4 regions of the Buttiauxella sp. 3AFRM03 genome follow, and region 4 is predicted to be linked to each of the others. Evidence: predicted binding sites of a transcription regulator. Region 4 holds the regulator's gene; each other region holds the start of a gene.
What was found. Region 4 encodes PurR, which represses purine synthesis genes. Its sites were predicted from a motif close to CANGCAAACGTTTGCNTG; they were not measured.

Region 1 (6,018 bases), 1.4 Mb from region 4:
ACAGCGTTGGTGTGTACAGTTCACCGCATCTGGTGCGTTACACCGAGCGCGTACGCGTACAAAGCGAAGAGCTGGACGAGGCTTACCACACGGCGGCCTTTGCGCAGATTGAAGCGGCGCGTGGCGAGACATCACTGACCTATTTCGAATACAGCACCTTGTCGGCCCTGTTGCTGTTTAAGCAACTGGCGGTTGATGTTGTGATTCTTGAAGTGGGTCTGGGCGGGCGCCTGGATGCGACCAATATCGTCGATGCCGATGTCGCTGTCATCACCAGTATCGCGCTTGATCACACTGACTGGCTGGGGCCAGATCGCGAAAGCATCGGGCGTGAAAAAGCCGGGGTCTTCCGTGGTGGAAAACCTGCTGTCGTCGGTGAGCCGGATATGCCGCAGACCATCGCTGATGTGGCGGCTGAAAAAGGCGCTCATTTGCTGCGCCGTGGTGTGGACTGGTCTTACAGCGTTGAAGAGAATAGCTGGAGCTTCAAAGACGCTCAGGGCGAGTTGAGTGGGCTGCCGTTGCCACTGGTGCCGCAGCCAAATGCGGCAACGGCGCTGGCAGCATTGCGCGCAAGCGCGCTGAATGTTAGCGATGACGCTATCATTCAAGGAATTAAAGAGGCGACTCTACCAGGGCGATTCCAGGTCATTTCGCAAGCGCCATTGGTTATTCTGGATGTGGCGCACAATCCCCATGCGGCGGCTTATCTTGCCGGGCGGCTGGCAGAGTTGCCGAAACGTGGCCGCGTGCTGGCGGTCATCGGAATGCTGCATGATAAAGACATCGCCGGGACGCTGGCATGTTTGTCCCCGCAAGTCGATAGCTGGTATTGTGCTCCATTAGAAGGGCCACGCGGTGCGAGTGCTGAACAACTGATTGAACATCTCGGTCAGGGTGAAGTCTACGACACAGTGGCTGAGGCCTGGTATGCTGCCATGAACGCAGCAACGGAAAATGATACCGTGCTGGTGTGTGGTTCATTTCATACAGTAGCCCACGTAATGGAAGCGCTGGACGCGGAGAAAGCAGGTGGCGAGTAAGTTTCAAAATCGATTAGTCGGAACCATCATTCTGGTCGCACTGGGGGTCATTATCCTGCCAGGGTTGCTTGATGGTCAGAAAAAGCATTATCAGGATGAGTTTGCAGCTATTCCTCTGGTTCCAAAACCAGGTGATACCGATGAGCCAGATATGCTACCCGCGGCGACTCAGGCACTCCCTTCACAACCACCGGAAGGTGCAGCTGAAGAAGTGCGTGCCGGTACGGCGGCAGCGCCAGGGCTGGATATCGCTTCGCTGCCTGGTGATAGCGGGGCGGGCATTGATGAAGTCCCTGTTTCCCGTGAACAGCCGAAACCGAAGCCCGTCGCTGAGAAACCAAAACCGAAGCCGGTAGAGAAACCGCAGAGCAAGGTCGAGGCTTCTCAAACGGAAGAGCGCCTGGCGATGATGAACGAAGAACCGCCAGTGCCAGAAAAGCCTGCGAAGCAAGAGACGACCGAACAAGCACCAACCGGGAAAGCTTACGTTGTGCAACTTGGTGCATTGAAGAATGCCGACAAAGTGAATGAAATTGTTGGTAAACTACGCGGCGCAGGGTTCCGTGTTTACACGTCACCATCAACACCGGTACAAGGAAAAGTCACCCGTATTCTGGTGGGGCCGGATGCCTCGAAAGACAAGCTTAAGTCTTCACTGGGCGAGCTGAATTCGCTTTCCGGGCTGAACGGTGTGGTGATGAATTATACGGCGAGATAGAAATTAGCCCGATTTGAGTTCAGGTCGCCCTCACCCCGACCCTCTCCCCCAGGAGAGGGGGAAAAGTGGCACTGATCTCATCCCCTCTCCCTCAGGGAGTGGGCCAGGGTGAGGGTTGTTTTAGGGCAAAATTTTAATGGCGTTGAGCATTTTTTCAACGCCATTATTTATTTACGCGAGGGAAGGAAATCCCTACGCAAACGTTTTCTTTTTCTGTTAGAATGCGCCCCGAACTGGACGTCAGGGCGATTTGTCGTGAGATTTGTTCATGGTCTGGATAGATTACGCCATCATTGGAGTCATCGGTTTTTCGGCTCTGATTAGTGTTATTCGTGGGTTTGTGCGTGAAGCGTTGTCGCTGGTGACATGGGGTTGTGCTTTCTTTGTTGCCAGTCATTACTACACTTACCTGTCAGTCTGGTTCACTGGCTTTGAAGACGAACTGGTACGTAATGGAATAGCTATCGCGATACTGTTTATCGCGACACTCATCGTCGGTGCGATAGTCAATTATGTGATTAGCGCACTGGTTGAGAAAACCGGCCTGTCGGGTACAGACAGGGTGTTGGGGATCTGTTTCGGTGCGTTACGTGGAGCGCTGATCGTCGCCGCCATTCTGTTCTTTCTTGATACGTTTACTGGTTTTTCTAAGAGTGACGACTGGCAAAAGTCGCAGCTTATCCCGCAATTCAGTTTCATCATCAGATGGTTCTTTGACTATCTGCAAAGCTCGTCAAGTTTCTTGCCCCGGTAATCGTATCGGGGGGTTGTGGCTTAATGAGGAAAAGACAACATGTGCGGTATTGTCGGTATCGCCGGTTTTATGCCGGTCAACCAGTCGATTTATGACGCGTTAACGGTGCTTCAGCATCGTGGGCAGGATGCCGCAGGCATCGTCACCATTGATGCTTTAAACTGTTTTCGTCTGCGTAAAGCTAATGGTCTGGTGAGCGATGTATTTGGTGCCATTCACATGCAGCGCTTGCAGGGAAATATGGGCATCGGCCATGTGCGTTACCCGACAGCGGGTAGCTCAAGCGCTTCAGAAGCTCAGCCATTCTATGTGAACTCCCCGTACGGCATTACTCTTGCACACAACGGTAATCTGACGAACGCGCACGAACTGCGCCAAAAGCTGTTCGAAGAAAAGCGTCGTCATATTAACACCACCTCTGATTCCGAAATCCTGCTCAATATTTTCGCCAGCGAGCTGGATAACTTCCGCAACTATCCGCTGGAAGCCGACAACATTTTTGCTGCCATTGCTGCGACTAACCGCCAAATCCGCGGCGCATATGCGTGTGTGGCAATGATTATCGGCCACGGCATGGTGGCTTTCCGTGATCCGAACGGTATTCGTCCGTTGGTGATGGGCAAGCGTGATTTGGGTGATGGCCGTACCGAATACATGGTGGCCTCTGAAAGCGTGGCGCTTGATACGCTGGGCTTTGAGTTCCTGCGTGATATCGCGCCGGGCGAGGCGGTTTACATCACTGAGAAAGGGCAGTTGTTCACCCGCCAGTGTGCCGACAACCCAACCAGCAACCCTTGCCTGTTCGAATACGTTTACTTCGCGCGTCCGGACTCGTTCATCGACAAGATTTCCGTTTACAGCGCTCGCGTTGAAATGGGTAAAAAACTCGGTGAGAAAATTGCCCGTGAGTGGGAAGATTTGGACATCGACGTGGTTATCCCGATTCCAGAAACTTCCTGCGACATCGCGCTGGAAATTGCCCGTATTCTCGACAAGCCATATCGTCAGGGCTTCGTGAAGAACCGCTACGTTGGCCGTACCTTTATCATGCCAGGCCAGCAACTGCGTCGTAAATCTGTGCGTCGTAAACTCAACGCCAACCGCGCTGAATTCCGCGATAAAAACGTGCTGCTGGTGGATGATTCCATCGTGCGCGGTACCACTTCCGAGCAGATTATCGAGATGGCACGTGAAGCGGGTGCGAAGAAAGTTTACCTGGCTTCTGCGGCACCTGAGATTCGCTTCCCGAACGTGTATGGCATCGATATGCCAAGCGCCAACGAACTGATTGCTCATGGCCGTGAAGTGGATGAAATTCGTCAGCTAATCGGTGCAGACGGTTTGATTTTCCAGGATCTGGACGATCTGATTGAAGCGGTTCGCATTGAGAATCCGGACATCACTCAGTTTGAGTGCTCGGTATTCAATGGTATCTACGTCACCAAAGATGTTGATCACGAATACCTTGAGTATCTTGAGTCACTGCGTAATGACGATTCGAAAGCGATTCAGCGCCAGAACGAAGTGGAAAACTTAGAGATGCATAACGAGGGTTAATACCATCCTCACCCTAACCCTCTCCTTGAAGGAGAGGGGATAGAACGGTTTCTCCCTCTCCTGTGGGAGAGGGCGGGGTGAGGGGCAGCACTGCTTGCATCCCGCCCCATCTTGCGGCAAAGTCAGCCCAGATAAACTCCTCGGGCGAACGTAAATTATGAAACGGTTAATTGTTGGGATTTCAGGTGCCAGTGGCGCGACTTATGGTGTGCGACTGCTTCAGGTGCTGCAACAATTGCCGGATGTCGAAACTCATCTCATCCTCAGCAATGCCGCTCGCCAGACACTCGCGCTGGAAACCGATATTTCCTTAAGAGAAGTTCAGGCATTTGCTGATGTAGTTCACGACTCGCGTGATATCGCCGCCAGCCTCTCCTCAGGCTCTTTTAAGACCCACGGCATGGTCATATTGCCCTGCTCAATCAAAACCCTTTCTGGCATCGTTCATAGCTATACAGATGGCCTGCTGACACGAGCCGCCGATGTAGTGCTGAAAGAACGTCGTCCGTTGGTGCTTTGCGTACGTGAAACCCCGCTGCACCTTGGCCATTTGCGCTTGATGACCCAGGCGGCTGAAATGGGCGCGGTGATTATGCCGCCGATGCCGGCGTTCTATCATCGCCCACAGAGCGTGCAGGATATTATCGACCAGACAGTGAATCGGGTCATCGATCAGTTTGATATTGAGCTTCCGCAAGATCTGTTCACACGCTGGAGTGGGGCTTAAACACTGTCCCAGTGTGGTGCATCACAAAACCCTTCGCCTCAAAATGGGGCGATTTTGTAACCTCGATCACTTCCAGAACATTTATCCGCTATTTTCCTCCGTTAATGCTTTTTCCTCATACCAGACCTGCTATCTTTCAATCTCGTGACAGGGTTGTAACTTTTATTTAACACGCTGGTGCGCACTTTCTTTCACGCAAGAAAAAGTGGCATGAGAACTGCAACTCTGCTTCGCAACACAAAACAAATACAACACGACATTACACATAATAAGACCAGTTACTTGAGGGTACCGTATGAAAAAGCAAGTTCTTGCTCTGTCTTTACTGCTTGGCCTGAGTGCCACCGCCAGCGTTTTCGCAGCCATTCCACAGAGTCTTCGTCTTGGTACGGACACGACATACGCGCCGTTTTCTTCTAAAGACGCGAAAGGGGATTTTGTTGGTTTCGATATTGATCTCGGCAATGAGCTCTGTAAGCGCATTAATACTAAATGTACGTGGGTTGCCAGTGACTTTGATGCGCTGATTCCATCGCTTAAAGCGAAGAAAATCGACGGTATCATCTCCTCACTTTCCATCACCGAAAAGCGCCAGAAAGAAATCGCCTTCTCAGACAAACTTTATGCTGCTGACTCCCGCCTGATTGCCGTTAAAGGCTCCCCAGTTCAACCGACTCTTGATTCCCTCAAAGGCAAGCACATCGGTGTGTTGCAAGGCTCTACGCAAGAAGCGTATGCCAACGCTGAATGGCGTAGCAAAGGAATCGATGTGGTGCCTTATGCTAACCAGGATCTGATTTATTCTGACCTTGCAGCGGGTCGTCTGGATGCTGCTTTCCAGGATGAAACCGCGGCGAGCGAAGGCTTCCTGAAACTGCCTGCCGGTAGCGGTTATGCGTTTGCTGGCCCTGCGGTGAAAAACAAACAGTACTTTGGTGATGGCACCGGTATTGGCTTGCGCAAAGAGGACACTGAGCTGAAAGCGGCCTTTGATAAAGCACTGGCTGAAATGCGTAAAGACGGCACTTACGACAAATTTGCGAAGAAGTACTTCGATTTTAATGTTTACGGTGAATAACGTTATCCCGTAGTCTGTAGCCCGGTTATGATTCGTCATGGCCGGGCTGAATAGAATTGCAAACTAGCGCTGAATTGTTTGCACTGATTTAGTGCAAATTTTTTCGGGTGCACCAGAATGGCAATTTCCTTGCATCCTGTT
Region 2 (6,018 bases), 140 kb from region 4:
GTAACCTCGGCCGTGCAGTAATGAAAACCTCTGCAGTTCCCGTGGAAAATCAAATTATCGAAGCTCCCGCCGTCATCTTTGAAAGCCAGCATGACGTTTTGCCAGCGTTTGAAGCAGGTCTGCTGGACCGTGACTGCGTGGTTGTTGTGCGCCATCAAGGGCCAAAAGCGAATGGCATGCCAGAATTACATAAACTTATGCCGCCACTTGGGGTATTATTGGACCGCTGTTTCAAAATTGCGTTAGTCACTGATGGACGACTGTCGGGTGCATCAGGTAAGGTGCCCTCAGCAATCCATGTTACGCCAGAAGCCTATGATGGTGGGTTGCTGGCGAAAGTCCGTGATGGCGATATGATTCGCGTCAATGGTCAAACGGGTGAACTGACATTGCTGGTCGATGATGCAGAGCTTGCAAAACGCACTGCATATCACCCGGACCTCAGCGCTGATCGCGTTGGAACCGGCCGTGAACTATTTAGCGCGTTACGCGAACAGTTATCTGGCGCGGAACAGGGCGCGACCTGCATTAAATTTTAAGGACCAGATGTAGCAATTGCCGCACTGGAAACGAATTATAAAGTTGGTTGAAGAGGCCTTATTAGATGAAAAACTGGAAAACTACTGCGGAACAGATCCTGAAAACAGGGCCGGTTGTCCCGGTTATTGTAATTAACAAACTGGAACACGCAGTACCAATGGCTAAAGCATTAGTTGCTGGTGGCGTGCGCGTTCTGGAAGTGACTCTGCGTACTCCATGTGCAATGGACGCGATTCGCGCTATCGCTAAAGAAGTACCAGAAGCGATTATTGGTGCGGGTACCGTTCTGAACCCAGAGCAACTGGCAGAAGTGACCGAAGCTGGCGCGCAGTTCGCTATCAGCCCAGGTCTGACTGAGCCACTGTTGAAAGCGGCAACCGAAGGCTCAATTCCATTGATTCCGGGTATCAGCACTGTTTCTGAACTGATGCTGGGTCTGGATTACGGCTTGAAAGAATTCAAATTCTTCCCGGCTGAAGCGAATGGTGGCACCAAAGCACTGCAAGCTATTGCGGGCCCATTCTCTCAGGTTCGTTTCTGCCCAACTGGCGGGATCACACCGGCTAACTACCGTGATTACCTGGCACTGAAAAGCGTTCTGTGTATCGGTGGCTCATGGTTGGTTCCGGCTGACGCACTGGAAGCAGGTGATTACGACCGTATTACTCAGCTTGCTCGTGAAGCGGTTGAAGGCGCGAAATAATACGCCATTCTTTAAGTTGTAGCTGCGTAAAACCGGTCACATAGATAACGATGTGACCGGTTTTTTTATCCTTTGACGATAACCGCTTTGGTTGCGGCAATCGCACGCGCAATCGCATCTTCCACGCTAGAACCTGTTGCCAGCGTGACACCCATACGGCGTTTACCTTCAATCTCCGGCTTACCAAACAGACGCACCTGCAAACCGGCACCTACCGCACCCGCGACGTTACCGTACTGGACGTTATCACTGGTTAATTCTGGCAGGATCACCGCAGAAGCCGCCGGGCCATACTGGCGAATATCGCCAATTGGCAAGCCGAGGAAGGCGCGGACATGTAATGCAAACTCTGACAAATCCTGAGAAATCAGCGTCACCATGCCGGTATCATGTGGACGCGGGGAAACCTCGCTGAAAATGACCTCATCGCCACAGACAAACAGCTCAACGCCAAACAACCCGAAGCCCCCTAAGGATTTCACGACTTTCTCGGCAATTTCCTGCGCGCGACAAATCGCAACATCACTCATCTTTTGTGGCTGCCACGACTCACGATAATCGCCGTCTTCCTGACGATGACCAATTGGCGCGCAGAAATGCACGCCATCGATTGCGCTGATGGTCAACAAAGTGATTTCAAAATCAAAATTCACCACCCCTTCGACAATGACGCGTCCTTTGCCTGCCCGGCCACCGAGTTGAGCGTATTCCCAGGCTTTGGCTAACTGGTCGGCATTGCGGATAAAGCTTTGCCCTTTGCCTGAAGAGCTCATTACCGGTTTAACGATGCAAGGGAAGCCAATTTCTTCGACGGCTTGCAAGAAAGCGCTTTCGCTATCGGCAAAGCGGTAGCTTGAAGTGGGCAGTTCTAACTCTTCAGCTGCCAGACGACGAATACCTTCGCGGTTCATGGTCAACTTAGTGGCTCGGGCGCACGGGACAACGTTCTGGCCTTGCTGCTCCAGTTCTACCAGCATATCCGTGGCAATGGCTTCAATTTCGGGAACGATAAAATCGGGCATTTCAGCAGCGACCAGCTTTTTAAGTTCGGCACCATCAAGCATATTAATGACATGACTACGGTGCGCGACGTGCATCGCTGGGGCATCAGCGTAGCGGTCTACGGCAATCACTTCCAGCCCCAGACGTTGACATTCAATTGCCACTTCTTTTCCTAATTCGCCTGAACCCAACAACATCACACGTGTAGCTGAAGGACGAAGCGCTGTTCCCAACATTGACATAATCTGTATACCCAAACGGAGAAAATAGACCGGCGAATTATAAACGAAAACGTTTGCGTACGCAGCGACTTTCCCGCTTGCGATGCAAGGGTAATATTATTATACTGTTTAAATAAACAGTTAAGCCGGAGCTGCAAAATGGCGGTTGAAATCAAATACGTTGTAGTACGAGAGGGGCAAGAAAAAATGTCATTTGCCAGTAAAAAGGACGCAGACGCCTATGACAAAATGCTCGACCTGGCCGAAGTGTTGAGTGACTGGCTCACTCAAAGCCCAATTGCTCTCGAAGAAGGCCAAAATGACGTGCTGGCCATGTGGATGGCAGAAAACAAAGATGTGCTTTCGACCGTACTGAAAAGCGGAAAATTGCCAGAGCTGGAAACGGCAACAGCAGCAGATGAAACGCCTGAAGTCGTTACTGAAGAAGAGGCTTCTGATGATAAAGTAGCCGAACATCCACGTAAACGCACCAAAGCCGCTTAAGTTTTATCGCGTCGGAATACCGGCGCGGTTCTTTTCTCATCTTTAGTCTTATCAGACACTTCTTGACAGCCTTTCACCTAACCTCAGTGGCTATGTTCTAAAACAAGGGTGTCTCTCATGAGTAATTGGTTACAGCAGCTTCAGTCTATGCTGGGGCAAGCGACACAGCCCGGCCAAAAATCTTCCAGGCACAATCAACCCACTCAAGATCCTCAGGGGCTGAGCAAATTACTGGTACCTGGCGCGCTGGGTGGCTTAGCGGGGTTACTGCTGGCAAGTAAATCATCGCGTAAATTACTCACTAAATACGGAACCAGCGCGCTGTTGGTTGGCGGTGGGGCAGTCGCTGGAAGCGTGATGTGGAGCAAATATAAAGATCGCGTCCGTGAAACCCATCAGGGGGAGCCGCAATTTGGGCAGCAACAATCGCCAGTTGATGTGCGGACCCAGCGTCTGGTAATGGCATTGGTCTTTGCCGCGAAAAGTGACGGCCATATCGATGACAAAGAGCGCCAGATAATCGAACAACAGTTGCGGGATGCGGGTATTGAAGAGTCAGGCCGTACGCTGATTCAACAGGCTATCGATCAACCGCTTGATCCACAGCGTTTGGTACAAGGCGTTAATAACGAAGAAGAAGCTCTGGAACTTTATTTCCTCAGCTGTGCGGCAATCGACATCGACCACTTTATGGAACGTAGCTATCTCAGTGCGTTAGGTGATGCGCTAAAAATCCCACAAGATGTGCGCGAAGGTATTGAAAAAGATATTCAGCAACAGAAACTCAATCTGCCGGGTTAACCCCGGCATTTTTCTCAAAATCCCACGTTACGCTTGCAAGGCTGTCTTAATTTGCCACCCTTACAGGGTGTTAACTCAAAAATGAAAATCGACATGCCACCAAAAGCTAAAAAAATTCCTCACACCATGTCAGTTCATGGCGATACCCGCATCGATAACTATTATTGGTTGCGCGACGACGAGCGCGCAGATGCGCAAGTACTTGATTATCTGCATCAGGAAAATGATTACGGCCATCAAGTCATGAGCACGCAACAGGCGCTACAAGAACGCTTGCTCAAAGAGATGATCGACCGTATCCCACAACGCGATGTCTCCGCGCCCTATACGCAAAATGGCTATCGTTATCGCCAGGTTTTTGAAACCGGAAATGAATACGCCATTTATCAGCGCCAGTCGGTGATGCTGGCTGAATGGGAAGAGTGGAGCACGCTGGTGGATGGTAATCGCCGTGCTGCCCACAGTGAATTTTATACGATGGGCGGGATGAGCATCACGCCTGACAATACTGTGCTGGCATTGGCGGAAGATTTTCTTTCGCGTCGCCAGTACGGTTTGCGTTTCCGCAATCTGGAAACCGGGAACTGGTACCCGGAAGTGCTGGAAAATGTCGACAGCAGTTTTGTCTGGGCGAATGATTCCGCCACGCTTTACTACGTCCGCAAGCACCCTAAAACGCTGCTGCCATATCAGGTCTGGCGACATACGGTAGGGCATCCTTCCACGTCCGACGAGTTGGTTTACGAAGAGAAGGACGAAATGTTTTATGTCAGCGTGCATAAAACGACTTCGAAGCATTTTGTCCTGATTTACCTGAGCAGCGCGACGACCAGCGAAGTGTTGTTGCTGGATGCCGAGCTGGTGGATGCGCAGCCACAAAGTTTTGCACCACGCCGTAAAGACCACGAATACACTCTCGATCACTATCAACATCATTTTTATCTGCGTTCGAATCGTGAAGGCAAAAACTTTGGTTTGTATCGCTCAAAAGTGCGCGACGAAAGCCAATGGGAAGAGCTGATTCCACCGCGTGAAAACGTCATGCTGGAAGGGTTTACGTTGTTTACCGATTGGCTGGTTGTTGAAGAACGCCAGCAAGGGCTAACCAGCCTACGGCAAATTAACCGTAAAACGCACGAAGTGACCGGAATTGCTTTTGACGATCCGGCATACGTAACTTGGGTTGGTTACAATCCTGAACCGGAATCTTCCCGACTACGTTACGGTTACTCGTCAATGACTACGCCTGATACCTTATTCGAGCTGGATATGGATACCGGCGAGCGGCGCGTCATTAAACAAAGCGAAGTGGCGGGATTTGATGCCAGTCACTATCGCAGTGAACATTTATGGATAACGGTACGAGATGGCGTCCAAGTGCCGGTATCACTGGTTTATCACCGTGAACATTTCATCCGTGGGAAAAATCCACTTTTGGTGTACGGCTACGGCTCGTATGGCAGCAGTATGGATGCTGATTTCAGCAGCAGCCGTTTGAGCCTGTTAGACCGTGGTTTTGTCTATGCGATTGCCCACGTGCGTGGCGGCGGTGAGCTTGGCCAACAATGGTATGAAGACGGCAAATACCTAAAGAAAATGAATACATTCAATGATTATCTGGATGTGTGTGATGGTTTGCTGAAGTTGGGATACGGCGATGAAAATCTGTTGTATTCCATGGGGGGGAGCGCAGGCGGGTTATTAGTGGGCGCGGCTATCAATATGCGTCCGGATTTGTTTCACGGTGTGGTCGCGCAAGTGCCATTTGTTGACGTGCTTACCACCATGCTGGACGAGTCAATTCCGTTAACCACGGGTGAATTTGAAGAATGGGGGAATCCGCAAGATGTTGAGTATTACCACTACATCAAACAGTACAGCCCATACGACCAAATCACCGCGCAGGCTTATCCGCATATACTGGTGACCACGGGCTTGCACGACTCGCAAGTGCAGTATTGGGAACCCGCCAAATGGGTCGCAAAATTGCGCGAAACACGTATCGACGATAACTTGCTGTTGTTATGTACTGATATGGACTCGGGGCATGGTGGGAAATCAGGGCGATTCAAATCATACGAAGGTGTGGCGCTGGAGTTCGCGTTCTTGATTGCCCTGGCGCAAGGCACCTTACCAGGGCGTGTGGAGTAATGCGTTTTTACCCTTCGAGATAATGTTTCAGCGTCATTCTGAGATCCGGTGCTAATTCTTTGATGTTATTTAACATCCAACGTAAATAGCCCGGAT
Region 3 (6,018 bases), 1.2 Mb from region 4:
AGGCAATCCTGATGAAGCACTCAATCGAGAACTAAACCTCACATGGCAGAGTCAGAAACCGGCGCATAACCCGATCCTTGCTGGCAACTGGCCGCCAAAAGCGGGCGAAGTTTCCATGGATGAAGGTGTGGCAAAACGGTTGAGTATCGGGCTTGGCGATACCGTCACGTTTATGGGCGATACTCAGGATTTTTCCGCCAAAGTGACCAGTTTGCGCAAAGTTGACTGGGAGAGCCTGCGGCCTAATTTCTACTTTATCTTCCCGCCAGGCGCTTTGGATAATCAGCCACAAAGTTGGTTAACCAGTTTCCGTCTGGAAGGAAAGAACGGCATGTTGACGCAGCTGAACCGTGAATTCCCAACGGTTAGCTTGCTGGATATTGGCGCGATATTACGCCAGGTTGGGCAGGTGCTGGAGCAGGTTAGCCGGGCTCTGGAAGTGATGGTCGTGCTGGTTACCGCTTGCGGCGTGTTGCTGTTGCTGGCACAGGTTCAGGTTGGAATGCGCCAGCGCCATCAAGAACTGGTGGTGTATCGCACGCTGGGAGCCGGAAAACGCCTACTGCGCACCACGTTGTGGTGTGAGTTTGCGGTGCTGGGGTTTGTCTCCGGGCTGGTTGCCGCCATGGGGGCTGAAACTGCGCTGGGGCTGTTGCAGACGCGGGTGTTTGATTTCCCATGGGAGCCTGACTGGCGGCTATGGGTCATTCTGCCAGTGAGCGGCGCGGTGCTGCTGTCACTGTGCGGCGGCTGGTTAGGTGTGCGCTTACTGAAAGGTAAGGCGTTATTCCGGCAGTTTGTTGCTTCGTAGCGGGTTATTCACGGGCTAATGTTGTGTTTGGCATTAGCCTGTTTGATTTAAATATTGTTGTTAAGCCAGGCTTCAACCTGCTGATAGTCACCACGAAACACAATATTGTCGGCTTTTTTGCTGAGCTGGTAGCGGTACATCGGGTCGTAATACTCTTCGAGCAGCGGCGAAAGCCAGGCCAGATGCCCCTCCACCGAACCGGTTTTTCGTTGCAATTCTAGCGCGTCATCCAGCAGTGCGCTGAACTGCGCAAAACGTTCCATCCCTAAACGGCGGCGAATGGCAAACAGGCCGTGATGCAGATATTCGCCGTAGTTAAGCCATGCGGTTTCTTCATCGCTTACCGACAAAAATGCTTCGCTCATTTGCAGGAAATATTCGGTTTTTAGACGCTCTAAACGCTGCTCGAAGGGATCTTCAATCACCACAATCGGTGAGCGTTGCATCTGCTCTCTGAAACACTCCGGGATGTGGCGCGAGCCAATCATTCGGCCTTCATCTTCGACAACCCACGTCACTTCCGCGCCATCACTTTTTTTGAGTAACGTCACTGCGAGGCTATTTTCGAAATTGGTTTGCGAAGGTTGTTCGACAATGGTGCGGCCAAATGACGAACCACGATGGTGTGCCAGCCCTTCAAGATCGACGCCGGTTGGCAGTGAACGGATAAGGATCGTTTTGCCGCCGCCAGTGTTGCCACTGACCAGCACCATCGGCCAGCGCGAGCGGGATTCAATCACGCCCATCGCATAATGGCGCAGCGCTTTATAACCACCTTCAACCAGCGGATAGTCGACACCCGCTTCATACAACCACTGTTGAACCAGGTGGGAACGCAGGCCGCCTCTGGCACAACACAGGTATCCTTGTGGGTTTTGGCGGCATTGTTCCAGCCACTTCTCTAAACGGGCTTCGCGGATATCGCCATGTACCAGACTGTGGCCCAATTCAATCGCGGCTTGTTGACCGTGTTGCTTGTAACAAGTGCCTACCGCGACACGTTCGTCGTCTGACATCAACGGTAAATTTACTGCGGCAGGCATTGTTCCCTGAGCGAATTCAACCGGCGCACGCACGTCGATAAGCGGAATATCGGCGCGCAGCAGATGTTCATAATGTTGAGTATTGGGACGAGCGTTTTGCATGGATAACCTTAAAGCGAGTGAGGCCAGAAACGCTGGGGATTGTGCGCTTTTGCATGCAAAAAAGAAAGGAAGGGGCTGGAATGGCAGGGCGGGTAAGCGCTTAACGCTACCCGCCGCTGTGATTAGAGTTTGCTTTGCGCCCAGGCAATCCCACTGGCGTATTCCACGGGTAACAACGGCACCAGCGCTTCAAGCGTTGCGCCCAGTCTGTCGTTATCGCTGTCATTAAGATTGAGATGGCCGACTTTACGACCTTCACGCACGTCTTTGTCGTACCAGTGTAAATGCACCAACGGCAGTTTCAGCCAGTCGTAATTTAAATCGGTACCGATAAGGTTGATCATTACTGACGGTGAATTAACGACAGGTTGCGGCAACGGCAGATCAACAATGGCGCGCAGATGCAGCTCAAACTGGCTGATAGATGCGCCGTTTTGTGTCCAGTGGCCGCTGTTGTGCACGCGCGGTGCCAGTTCGTTAATCAGCAACCCGGCAGGCGTGACGAAGCACTCCATCGCCATCACGCCGACATAGTTCAGCTCATGCAGAATTGCCGAAAGCATCGCTTCCGCTTGCTGCTGTTGCTCAATGTTTGCCTGCGGGAAAACCACGCTGGTGCGCAGAATACCGTCCTGATGCAGGTTGTGAGTTAGCGGATAAAACACCGTGCTGCCGTCATGCCCGCGTGCGCCAACCAGCGAAACTTCGCCGGAAAAGTTAATGCCTTGCTCAACGATACACTCGCCGTAGCACTCATCGGGCAATTGGCTGGTTTCATCGCTGCGCAAACGCCACTGTCCGCGTCCGTCGTAACCGCCAACGCGACGCTTCACAATCGCCAGTTCGCCAAGGTTGTGGAACACGTCAGCCCATTGGTCGCGGCTGGAAAGCAACTGCCACGGTGCGGTCGCCAGTTCGAGTCTATCGAACAGCTGTTTTTGCGTCAGACGGTCGGCGATAATCGGGAAAACATCGCGGTTCACAAATGCATTGTGGCGCGCCAGTTCGCGGGTGAGGGCGGTTTCAGGCCAGCGCTCAATTTCTGCGGTGATAACACTTTGCGCAAATGGTACGGCTTCAGGTTCAGCGTCAAGACCCACCGGATAAACCGCGATGCCCAGCGGTTCGCCCGCCTGGCGCAGCATTCTGCCTAACTGACCGTTACCCAACACGCAAACGCGTTTCATGCTTCACCCCGTGGGTCCGGGTTTTCCAGCACTTCGTCGGTCTGGCTTTGACGCCAGTCTGCCAGGCGCTGACTGAGATCTTTATCGTGCAGAGCGAGAATTTGCGCCGCCAGTAAAGCAGCGTTGGCCGCACCGGCTTTGCCGATTGCCAGCGTACCAACCGGAATACCGCGTGGCATTTGAACAATAGAGTAGAGACTGTCGACGCCGCTTAAAGCCGCGCTCTGGACTGGCACACCCAGCACCGGAACCAGGGTTTTCGCCGCGATCATACCCGGTAAATGCGCCGCACCGCCTGCACCTGCAATAATCACCTGATAACCGTTGCTGCTCGCCTGTTCGGCAAAGCTGAAGAGTTTATCGGGAGTGCGGTGTGCGGAAACCACTTCAACGTGGTGTGGGACATCAAGGGCGGTGAGGATTTCTGCGGCAAACTGCATGGTGGCCCAGTCACTTTTGGAACCCATGACAATGGCGATACGCGCCGGGGTCTGGTTGGAGGACATGCGTCTCAAAACTCCTGTGGGTATGCAAACATCACCGAACGTGGCTCGGTCGGTCAGAAGGGCTCAGAGAATAGCATGAACATGCAGCAAGGAAAACGGTTGCGTGGCGATTGTTAACGCCAGATTGTCCTGTTTCCTGACATGATAAAAGTGAGAACGATGCGGAAATAAAATTCCGCACCGGGTAGCGCCTCTGGATACATTACTTTAGCTAAATACTTTTTTGACGGCTGCTAAGTAGCTAAAACCATTAACGGTGTCTGGCTCGAGATAGCTCCCTTCCGTCCATTCGTTCCACGCGTTGATCGTACAAACGGGAAATACCGATTTTTCTGTATCCATAAAGTTCTTAACGTCCTGCAGCGCCTTTTCGAATTCCGCAGGGGAATTATCCGTATACACCGGGAACCAGGGATAGCCAATGTCATCGAAGCAGTCGGTTTGCACCGTTCTGGGGGAAGAATCCCAGCCCACTGTTACGTTGGGGATATAAGGGAGCGCGTGTTGGCTGCTCAAGCGTGCATGTTCTGCTTTGGCGCATTCGCGGATCTCGTTGTAGGGGCAATCAGGAAAATGACCCGGTGTAATATGATGAACCCACACGTAGCTGGTCACGCTGTCAATTCCCAGATACTCAATCACCTTGTCAGCATCGGTAAGCGTATTTTCGGTTGGTAAGGTTTCTATACCCCATACCACGGCATTGAGATGCAACTCGCCCAGCCCGCGCGCGCGAATTTTTGCTCGAAAATCCTCCAGCACTCTTTTGGTATTGCTCAGCCCACCCAGGCCTTTAACCAGGCTCATCATCTCGTAAATCGAAAAATAAAATTTCCCGTCTATCTTCCAGTAAGAAGGATGAGTGAAATAGCGTTCAATAATATGCTCGGTTGCATCTATAAATATCTGCTCGGAGACAGCCCCCGTGAGGCGGGTAGGGTAAGGCTGATAACGGGTAGCCGGATGAATCTCCAGCCAGTCATGGTTGGCCCACATAATGGCAAATTTAACATCACTATTGTTGGCGGCGTTTAAATAGCCTTCGTCAAGACAGCGTTCAAGAAATGGCCCCTCCTGGTGCCAGTACCAGTCAAAGATAAAGGCAGAGATCCCGTGCCCGGCGGCTGCTCTAATTTTCTTTTCCATAACCACTGGGTCAGCTTCATCTTCATAACCCCATAGCGGCACTTTGGGTTGCATATGGCCGACAAACCGTGGGGTAGCATTTTTCACCAGTTCCCATTCGGTCCAACCTTTGCCGTGCCATTGCTCTACTTTGGGATCACAGTGGAAATTGGGGAAATAATATGCAGCCACTTCATATTTTCTTTGCATTATCGTCAGTCCTTTTACGTATTAATGATGGTTTTGAATAATATCTGCCTCGGAATTAAACTCATTGCGCTGGTTGCCATGAAAGCAGAGCCAACCGATAACCATACCGACACCGGCCATACATGAGAGGACGGTATATAAAAAAGTTGTTCCCATTTCGAGTAATAAGGGGGTCACAAATGCCAGTAGCCCGCAGGTCAGCCTGGATACCGCAACGATGATGCCCTGCGCCGTTGAGCGTAACATCGTGGGAAATGATTCCTGCGACCATACTTTCATAATGCCTTCAAATGCCAGTCCGGCCCCTGTGCTGGTAAATAACATGGCGCAGAACCAGGAGAACGGTGCAAAGTTAAATAAAACCGGCATAACAAACCCTGCGGTATAGAAAAATGCGCCAACAATAAATCCGGTCATTCTTTTGGGAGTATCAACCAGTTTCATAAAGGCAACCCCGGAGACAATACATACCGGAAGCATTAATAAGCTCCAAAATGAGTGGGTTTCAATCGGTATACCGACGATATTAACGGCAATATATGCACCAAATTGCCCACTGGTGTTAGCCGCCAGATTAGTCAACATATAGAAAAGACAAAGTGCGATAAACGGAGTGAGATATTTTCTGTTAAATAAATCTTTGAATGAGGCTGTTTGGGCGCGAATCGTTTTTACTCCACAGAGGCGTTCATGGTGTGCGGCCAACCACAGGGGAGATTCAGGGATAAGCGAGCGCAGGATTAATAATGCGATACCAGTAATTCCAATATGGAAGTAAAGAATTTGCGCGCCTAAAATGCCCCAACTGCCGACTACTGAAGCGATGGCCATTGATACGCTTACGCCGCCAGCCCACAAAAGATTAGACAGTCCAATAATTTTCCCGCGATTTTTATCCGTTGCCGCCTCCGAGATGGTCGCCAGAGAAACCGGTAAATCTGCACCTGTCGCCAGACCCAATAAAAGAGTGCCGAGAAGTAAGAGGGGAAATGTTCGACCTAATGCCATTAGCAATGCGCCAACGACAATCATTG
Region 4 (6,018 bases):
ACGTAGGCGAAACGCTCACCACAGGCAGACAGCGCCTGCACAGCCTGGGCTGAGAAACCACAGCTAGGCAGTTTCGGGGAACCTTTCATATAAAGAAGGATTGGGTTTTCAGTAATCTGTTGTTGGATTTTTTCAATAGTGCTCATTGCTTGCTTCCTCAAACCTGGTCTCGGCAGTAGCCTGCCATTGTAGCGATCGATACCCTCTCCAGAAAACACCAATTTTTGCAGGGTTTCTGTGTACTACGCGATGGAGGGATAACATGTCTCAAGAATAACACTTTTCCGGTAGCTGCAAATCAGGAATTAACCCTATCCCTGATCAATAAATCACCTTATGACCTTAAGTTTGATGATTTTTTTTGCGACTGGTTACGAAACAGCACGACGATAGGTAAAAGGTTGTTAACTTTATCTCACTTAATAGATTAGAATCGGCGGGTTTCGCAAAATCATACACGGGCATGATGGTAATTATCATGCATTCATTTTAACCAGGGGATTGTCGAGTGGCGCGGATAACAAAAATTTCTATCACGCTCTGTGCTCTGCTATTTACCTTGCCGTATACACCATTGACGCAGGCGTCTGAGCACGCTCGTCCCGTGGCGGCGCATAAAGCGCACGTTGTGAAAAGCACAACCAAGAGCACAGAAAAGAGCAGTAAGAGTAAAGATAAAACCACTACCGCCAGCAAGAAAACCAACACCACCTCCAAAACAGCCAGCAAGAAAAAAGAAACCACTGCCTCAACGAGTAAAACCGCTAAAAACTCCAGCAGTGCTAAAACAAAAAATCTTGCCAGTAAAGACCGCAAAAAATCCTCTCAGCTCGCGAAAGTCCAGCCTGTTGCTCTCACCGAAAAATGCAGTAAACCTCGTAAAGGTTATAAAACGCATTGCGTGAAAGTCAAAGCAGAGCAACCAACGACGATTGCCGCTGCGCATAAAGTCCGGGTGCAAAAAGCACAGAAAACGGCGATGAACAAATTGATGGGCCAGATTGGCAAACCGTATCGCTGGGGTGGGACTTCACCGCGTACCGGTTTCGATTGCAGCGGTCTGGTTTATTACGCCTATAAAGATTTGGTGAAGTTCCGTATTCCACGCACTGCTAACGAAATGTATCACCTGCGTGATGCCTCTTCGGTGGATCGTGGTGAGCTGGAAACAGGTGACCTGGTATTCTTCCGTACACAAGGTCGCGGCACTGCGGATCACGTAGGCGTGTATGTAGGCAACGGTAAGTTCATTCAGTCTCCACGTTCGGGCAGGGATATCCAAATCACTTCCTTGAGCGAAGATTACTGGCAACGCCACTATGTTGGCGCTAAACGTGTCATGACCTCCAAAACCATTCGTTAAAAATTCGTCGAAAATCTGCGCCTGCCCTTCATTGGGCAGGCGTGTTCCTCTTTTGCTTACCCTTTCAATTTGTTACCCTAAACCCGCACTAAAAGTGTTGTCTAGATGTAAACAATAATAAGGAGTTAGCAATGTCGTTCGAACTACCTGCACTACCGTATGCAAAAGATGCTTTAGCACCGCATATCTCCGCCGAAACCCTGGAATACCATTACGGTAAACACCATCAAACCTATGTCACTAACCTGAATAATCTGGTTAAAGGCAGCGCGTTTGAGGGTAAAACCCTCGAAGAGATCGTTCGTACTTCCGAAGGTGGCGTATTTAACAACGCCGCTCAGGTCTGGAACCACACTTTCTACTGGAACTGCCTGGCACCAAATGCTGGCGGCGAGCCAACTGGCGAACTGCTGGAAGCCATCAATAAATCTTTTGGTAGCTTCGCTGAGTTCAAGCAGCAATTTACTGATGCTGCTATCAAGAACTTCGGTGCTGGCTGGACATGGCTGGTTAAACAGGAAGATGGCGCATTAGCGATTGTTTCTACCTCTAACGCTGGCACCCCACTGACGACTGCAGCTAAACCGCTGTTGACTGTGGATGTGTGGGAACATGCGTACTACATCGACTACCGCAATGCTCGTGCTGGCTACCTTGAGCATTTCTGGGCGCTGGTGAACTGGGCGTTTGTTGCGAAGAATTTAGCAGCTTAATGCAAAAGTAAATGGGCCGCGATTTGCGGCCCATCTTGATCAAAGCGTAAAAATCAGTGCAGTACGGCAGTTAGTGCGCCGAAAACAATCAAAGCCAAAACAATTACCGTCGTCGTGATTGAAAATTTCAAATCGGTGCTCATCATTAAACTCCTTTTATATCCATACAATCGATGTGTCAGGGTGATTTTCCCACAACCAGAGATAAAAATCCTCCAGGTTTTAATCTGATATCAATTTTCCCTCTTCCACTTTTCGCCTGGATAGGCCAAAATCCCTCGCTAATTTGTTGCGTATCGTCAATTCAATGCCCTCCTCCCGTTTTATGTCGCAATCCCGGCATACCTGCAACCATCATGTTGCCTGTGGAGTCAGCGTACGCAAACGTTTAACATAATAGCAATCAAGGGTTTACGATATAGCCCGGAGTGAATTTTAATGGCGACAATCAAGGACGTGGCGAAGCGCGCAAACGTTTCCACTACAACCGTATCACATGTGATTAACAAAACCCGTTTTGTGGCGGAAGAAACGCGCAATGCGGTGTGGGCAGCAATTAAAGAATTGCACTACTCGCCAAGCGCCGTAGCACGAAGCCTGAAAGTTAATCACACCAAAACGATTGGTCTGCTTGCCACTTCCAGTGAAGCACCCTATTTCGCCGAGATAATCGAAGCGGTGGAAAATAGCTGCTTTGAAAAAGGCTACACCCTGATTTTGGGCAACGCGCACAACAACTTTGAAAAGCAGCGCGCTTACTTATCGATGATGGCACAAAAGCGTGTCGATGGCCTGTTAGTGATGTGCTCTGAATATCCTGAATCATTGCTCACCATGCTTGAAGAGTACCGTCACATCCCTATGGTGGTGATGGACTGGGGCGAGGCTCGTGCCGATTTCACCGACTCCGTGGTCGATAACGCTTTCCACGGCGGTTATCTTGCTGGACGTTATTTGATTGAACGCGGCCACCGCGAAATTGGCGCCATTCCCGGGCAAATGGAACGTAACACCGGTGGCGGCCGCCATGCAGGCTTTATGAAAGCACTGGAAGAAGCGGGAATTTCCATTCCGGAAAACTGGATTGTTCAGGGAGACTTTGAACCTGAATCAGGTTACCGCGCCATGCAGCAGATCATCGGCCAGTCTCATCGCCCAACAGCGGTATTCTGTGGCGGCGACATTATGGCGATGGGTGCTATTTGCGCTGCTGATGAAATGGGGCTGCGCGTACCGCAGGATATTTCCGTTATCGGTTACGACAACGTACGCAACGCGCGTTACTTCTCACCGGCATTGACCACCATCCACCAGCCGAAAGATTCGCTAGGGGAAACGGCGTTTAATATGCTGCTGGATAGAATCGTCAACAAACGCGAAGAGTCGCAGTCGATTGAGGTTCACCCGCGTCTGATTGAACGCCGCTCTGTGGCTGATGGCCCGTTTCGCGATTATCGCCGCTAAGTGTGTGTCGGATGTCGCGCAAGCGACATCCAGCAGACTTACAGCGGCTCCTGTAGCCACTCCTGATTCATCGTGTCACTATCGCCTAAGTAATCCAACAGCCAGGCCAACGCTGGCGATGCATCGTTTTGCTGCCATGTCAGGCAACATGCCGCGTCAGGGAATGGATTATCCAGCGTTAATTCGCGCCATTTCCCTGAAGCAACCCACGGTTTGGCAATATGTAACGGCACCATGCCGATACACAACCCCGCGCTCAAGCAATCCGAACCGGACGCCCAATCAGGCACTACCACGCGGCGCTGGTTATCTAACAGCCAGGTAATTCGTTTTGGTAATGAACGCGAAGTATCTTCCAGAACTAGCGATGGCCAGGCACGCAGGTCATCATCGCTTAACGTCCCATCGCACTGTGCCAGTGGGTGCGAGGAAGCCACCACGCAACGCCAGCTCAACGTTCCCATATCACGGAAGGCATAACGCCCCCCAACCGGAATCGCCTGAGTCGCGCCAATCGCCACTTCTACGCGTCCATCCGCCAGCGCATCCCACACGCCGTTGAACACTTCCTGAAAGATACGTAATTCGATATCAGGAAAATGGCGATAGAAATCCAGCACCAGTTGCCGCGTTCGCTCCGGTTTTACAATGTTATCAACTGCAATCGCCAGGTGACCACGCCATCCATTGGCGATCTGTTGGCACTGTTGCCGTGTCGTCATCATTTTTTTGATAACAGAGCGGCCTTCTTTGAGAAAAAAGACGCCAGCAGGGGTTAATTCAACATCCCGATGACGACGTTCGAATAGCGGAACGGCTAACCAATCTTCGAGTTGCCGCACCGTATAACTAATGGCAGACGGAACGCGGTGCAACTCTTGTGCTGCACCGCTGAAGCTGCCATTGCGCGCTACCGCATCGATGACTTCCAGCGAGTATTCTGACCACATTTCTTTGCTCACAAATTTTTTGAACGCAACCTACAAATATTAGCGTTTCACAAGCGTAATTGCACTCCGTACACTCTCGCGGCGATTAACCTGCAAGATAAAACAAGAGAAAATTATGCAACCATCAAAAGGATTTCTTATCTGGCTGGCCGGATTAAGTGTGCTGGGGTTCCTCGCCACAGACATGTATCTGCCTGCTTTCGCTGCCATTCAGCAAGATTTACAGACCGACGCCTCTGCCGTCAGTGCCAGCCTGAGTCTGTTCCTTGCCGGCTTTGCGTTTGCCCAGTTGATGTGGGGTCCATTGTCAGACCACTTCGGTCGTAAACCGGTATTACTGGCGGGTTTAAGCCTGTTCGCCATCGGTTGTATCGGCATGCTGTGGGTTGAAAGCGCCACCGCGCTACTGGTACTGCGTTTTGTTCAGGCGGTTGGCGTCTGTTCTGCGGCCGTCAGTTGGCAAGCTTTGGTGACCGATTACTATCCGGCGAATCGCGCTAACCGTATTTTCGCCACCATTATGCCACTGGTTGGCTTGTCTCCGGCGTTGGCACCGCTGCTCGGTAGCTGGATTTTGACTCACTTTGACTGGCAGGCGATTTTCGCTACCCTGTTTGCCATCACGCTGGTGCTGATGATCCCGACTTTACGTCTGAAACCCCGCACTCAGCACCATCCGCAAACCGAAGATAATAAAGTCAGCTTTACCTCTTTGCTGCGCTCACGCGTGTACAGCGGGAACGTATTGATTTATGCCGCCTGCTCCGCCAGCTTCTTTGCCTGGCTGACCGGTTCGCCATTCATTCTTAACGATATGGGTTACAGCCCGGCGGTTATTGGACTGAGTTATGTGCCGCAAACCATCGCCTTCTTGATTGGCGGCTACGGCTGCCGTAGCGCGCTGCAAAAATGGCAAGGCAAGCAAATGTTGCCATGGTTACTTGCACTCTACACCCTGAGCATTTTCGGTACCTGGGGTGTGGCGGTCAGCGGCCATGCCAGCCTCACGCTGCTATTGATTCCATTCTGCGTGATGGCGATTGCTAATGGTGCGATTTACCCGATCGTCGTTGCTTCAGCCTTGTTGCCATTCCCGCAGGCCACCGGTAAAGCAGCTGCATTGCAAAATACGCTGCAATTAGGTTTGTGCTTCCTGGCAAGTTTGATGGTGTCATGGTTGGTCGCAACCCCGTTGTTGACCACCACCAGCGTCATGCTGGTGACCATCGTCTTAGCCATGTTGGGCTACTTGCTGCAACGCCGTAGTCATGTCAAAGTCTGGCAACCTGCTGAATCCGATGCACATTAATGTATCGTTTGCGTGACAGTAATGTAGTTAGCTTGCTAACAATATTTCATTGAATCACCGCCTGGGCGAGCCTATACTTATTTACGGCTTGACCGTCAGCACAATAATAATGACGTTTTGACGGGAGCCTTTGTGCTCCCGTTTGTTGTTTTAGAAGCTTTTTTTGTGGGCTCTCGCCCCCCTTTCTCTGTTCTACGTCGGATATCAGGCTCGCGGTAT

Region 1: the regulator PurR is predicted to act here: its motif matches at 1,955-1,972, upstream of cvpA (colicin V production protein).
Region 2: the regulator PurR is predicted to act here: its motif matches at 2,530-2,547, upstream of purT (formate-dependent phosphoribosylglycinamide formyltransferase).
Region 3: the regulator PurR is predicted to act here: its motif matches at 3,738-3,755, upstream of purE (5-(carboxyamino)imidazole ribonucleotide mutase).

Annotation. Positions count from the first base shown of each region.
Region 1 is NZ_CP033076.1:4,504,135-4,510,152, forward strand. Features, by position in the region: gene folC (bifunctional tetrahydrofolate synthase/dihydrofolate synthase) at 1-1,043, shown strand, start outside; gene dedD (cell division protein DedD) at 1,033-1,761, shown strand; gene cvpA (colicin V production protein) at 2,030-2,515, shown strand; gene purF (amidophosphoribosyltransferase) at 2,555-4,072, shown strand; gene D8682_RS22495 (UbiX family flavin prenyltransferase) at 4,230-4,799, shown strand; gene argT (lysine/arginine/ornithine ABC transporter substrate-binding protein ArgT) at 5,095-5,877, shown strand.
Region 2 is NZ_CP033076.1:743,401-749,418, reverse strand. Features, by position in the region: gene edd (phosphogluconate dehydratase) at 1-539, shown strand, start outside; gene D8682_RS04765 (bifunctional 4-hydroxy-2-oxoglutarate aldolase/2-dehydro-3-deoxy-phosphogluconate aldolase) at 605-1,243, shown strand; gene purT (formate-dependent phosphoribosylglycinamide formyltransferase) at 1,309-2,487, opposite strand; gene D8682_RS04755 (YebG family protein) at 2,626-2,970, shown strand; gene D8682_RS04750 (tellurite resistance TerB family protein) at 3,088-3,771, shown strand; gene ptrB (oligopeptidase B) at 3,865-5,922, shown strand; gene exoX (exodeoxyribonuclease X) at 5,930-6,018, opposite strand, start outside.
Region 3 is NZ_CP033076.1:1,818,776-1,824,793, reverse strand. Features, by position in the region: gene ybbP (putative ABC transporter permease subunit YbbP) at 1-811, shown strand, start outside; gene mnmH (tRNA 2-selenouridine(34) synthase MnmH) at 859-1,956, opposite strand; gene purK (5-(carboxyamino)imidazole ribonucleotide synthase) at 2,079-3,143, opposite strand; gene purE (5-(carboxyamino)imidazole ribonucleotide mutase) at 3,140-3,649, opposite strand; gene D8682_RS09965 (glycoside hydrolase family 99-like domain-containing protein) at 3,857-4,984, opposite strand; gene D8682_RS09960 (MFS transporter) at 5,006-6,018, opposite strand, start outside.
Region 4 is NZ_CP033076.1:600,874-606,891, forward strand. Features, by position in the region: gene D8682_RS04060 (Grx4 family monothiol glutaredoxin) at 1-146, opposite strand, end outside; gene D8682_RS04065 (C40 family peptidase) at 509-1,363, shown strand; gene sodB (superoxide dismutase [Fe]) at 1,495-2,076, shown strand; gene D8682_RS27410 (YnhF family membrane protein) at 2,130-2,222, opposite strand; gene purR (HTH-type transcriptional repressor PurR) at 2,515-3,540, shown strand; gene punR (DNA-binding transcriptional activator PunR) at 3,579-4,490, opposite strand; gene punC (purine nucleoside transporter PunC) at 4,606-5,799, shown strand.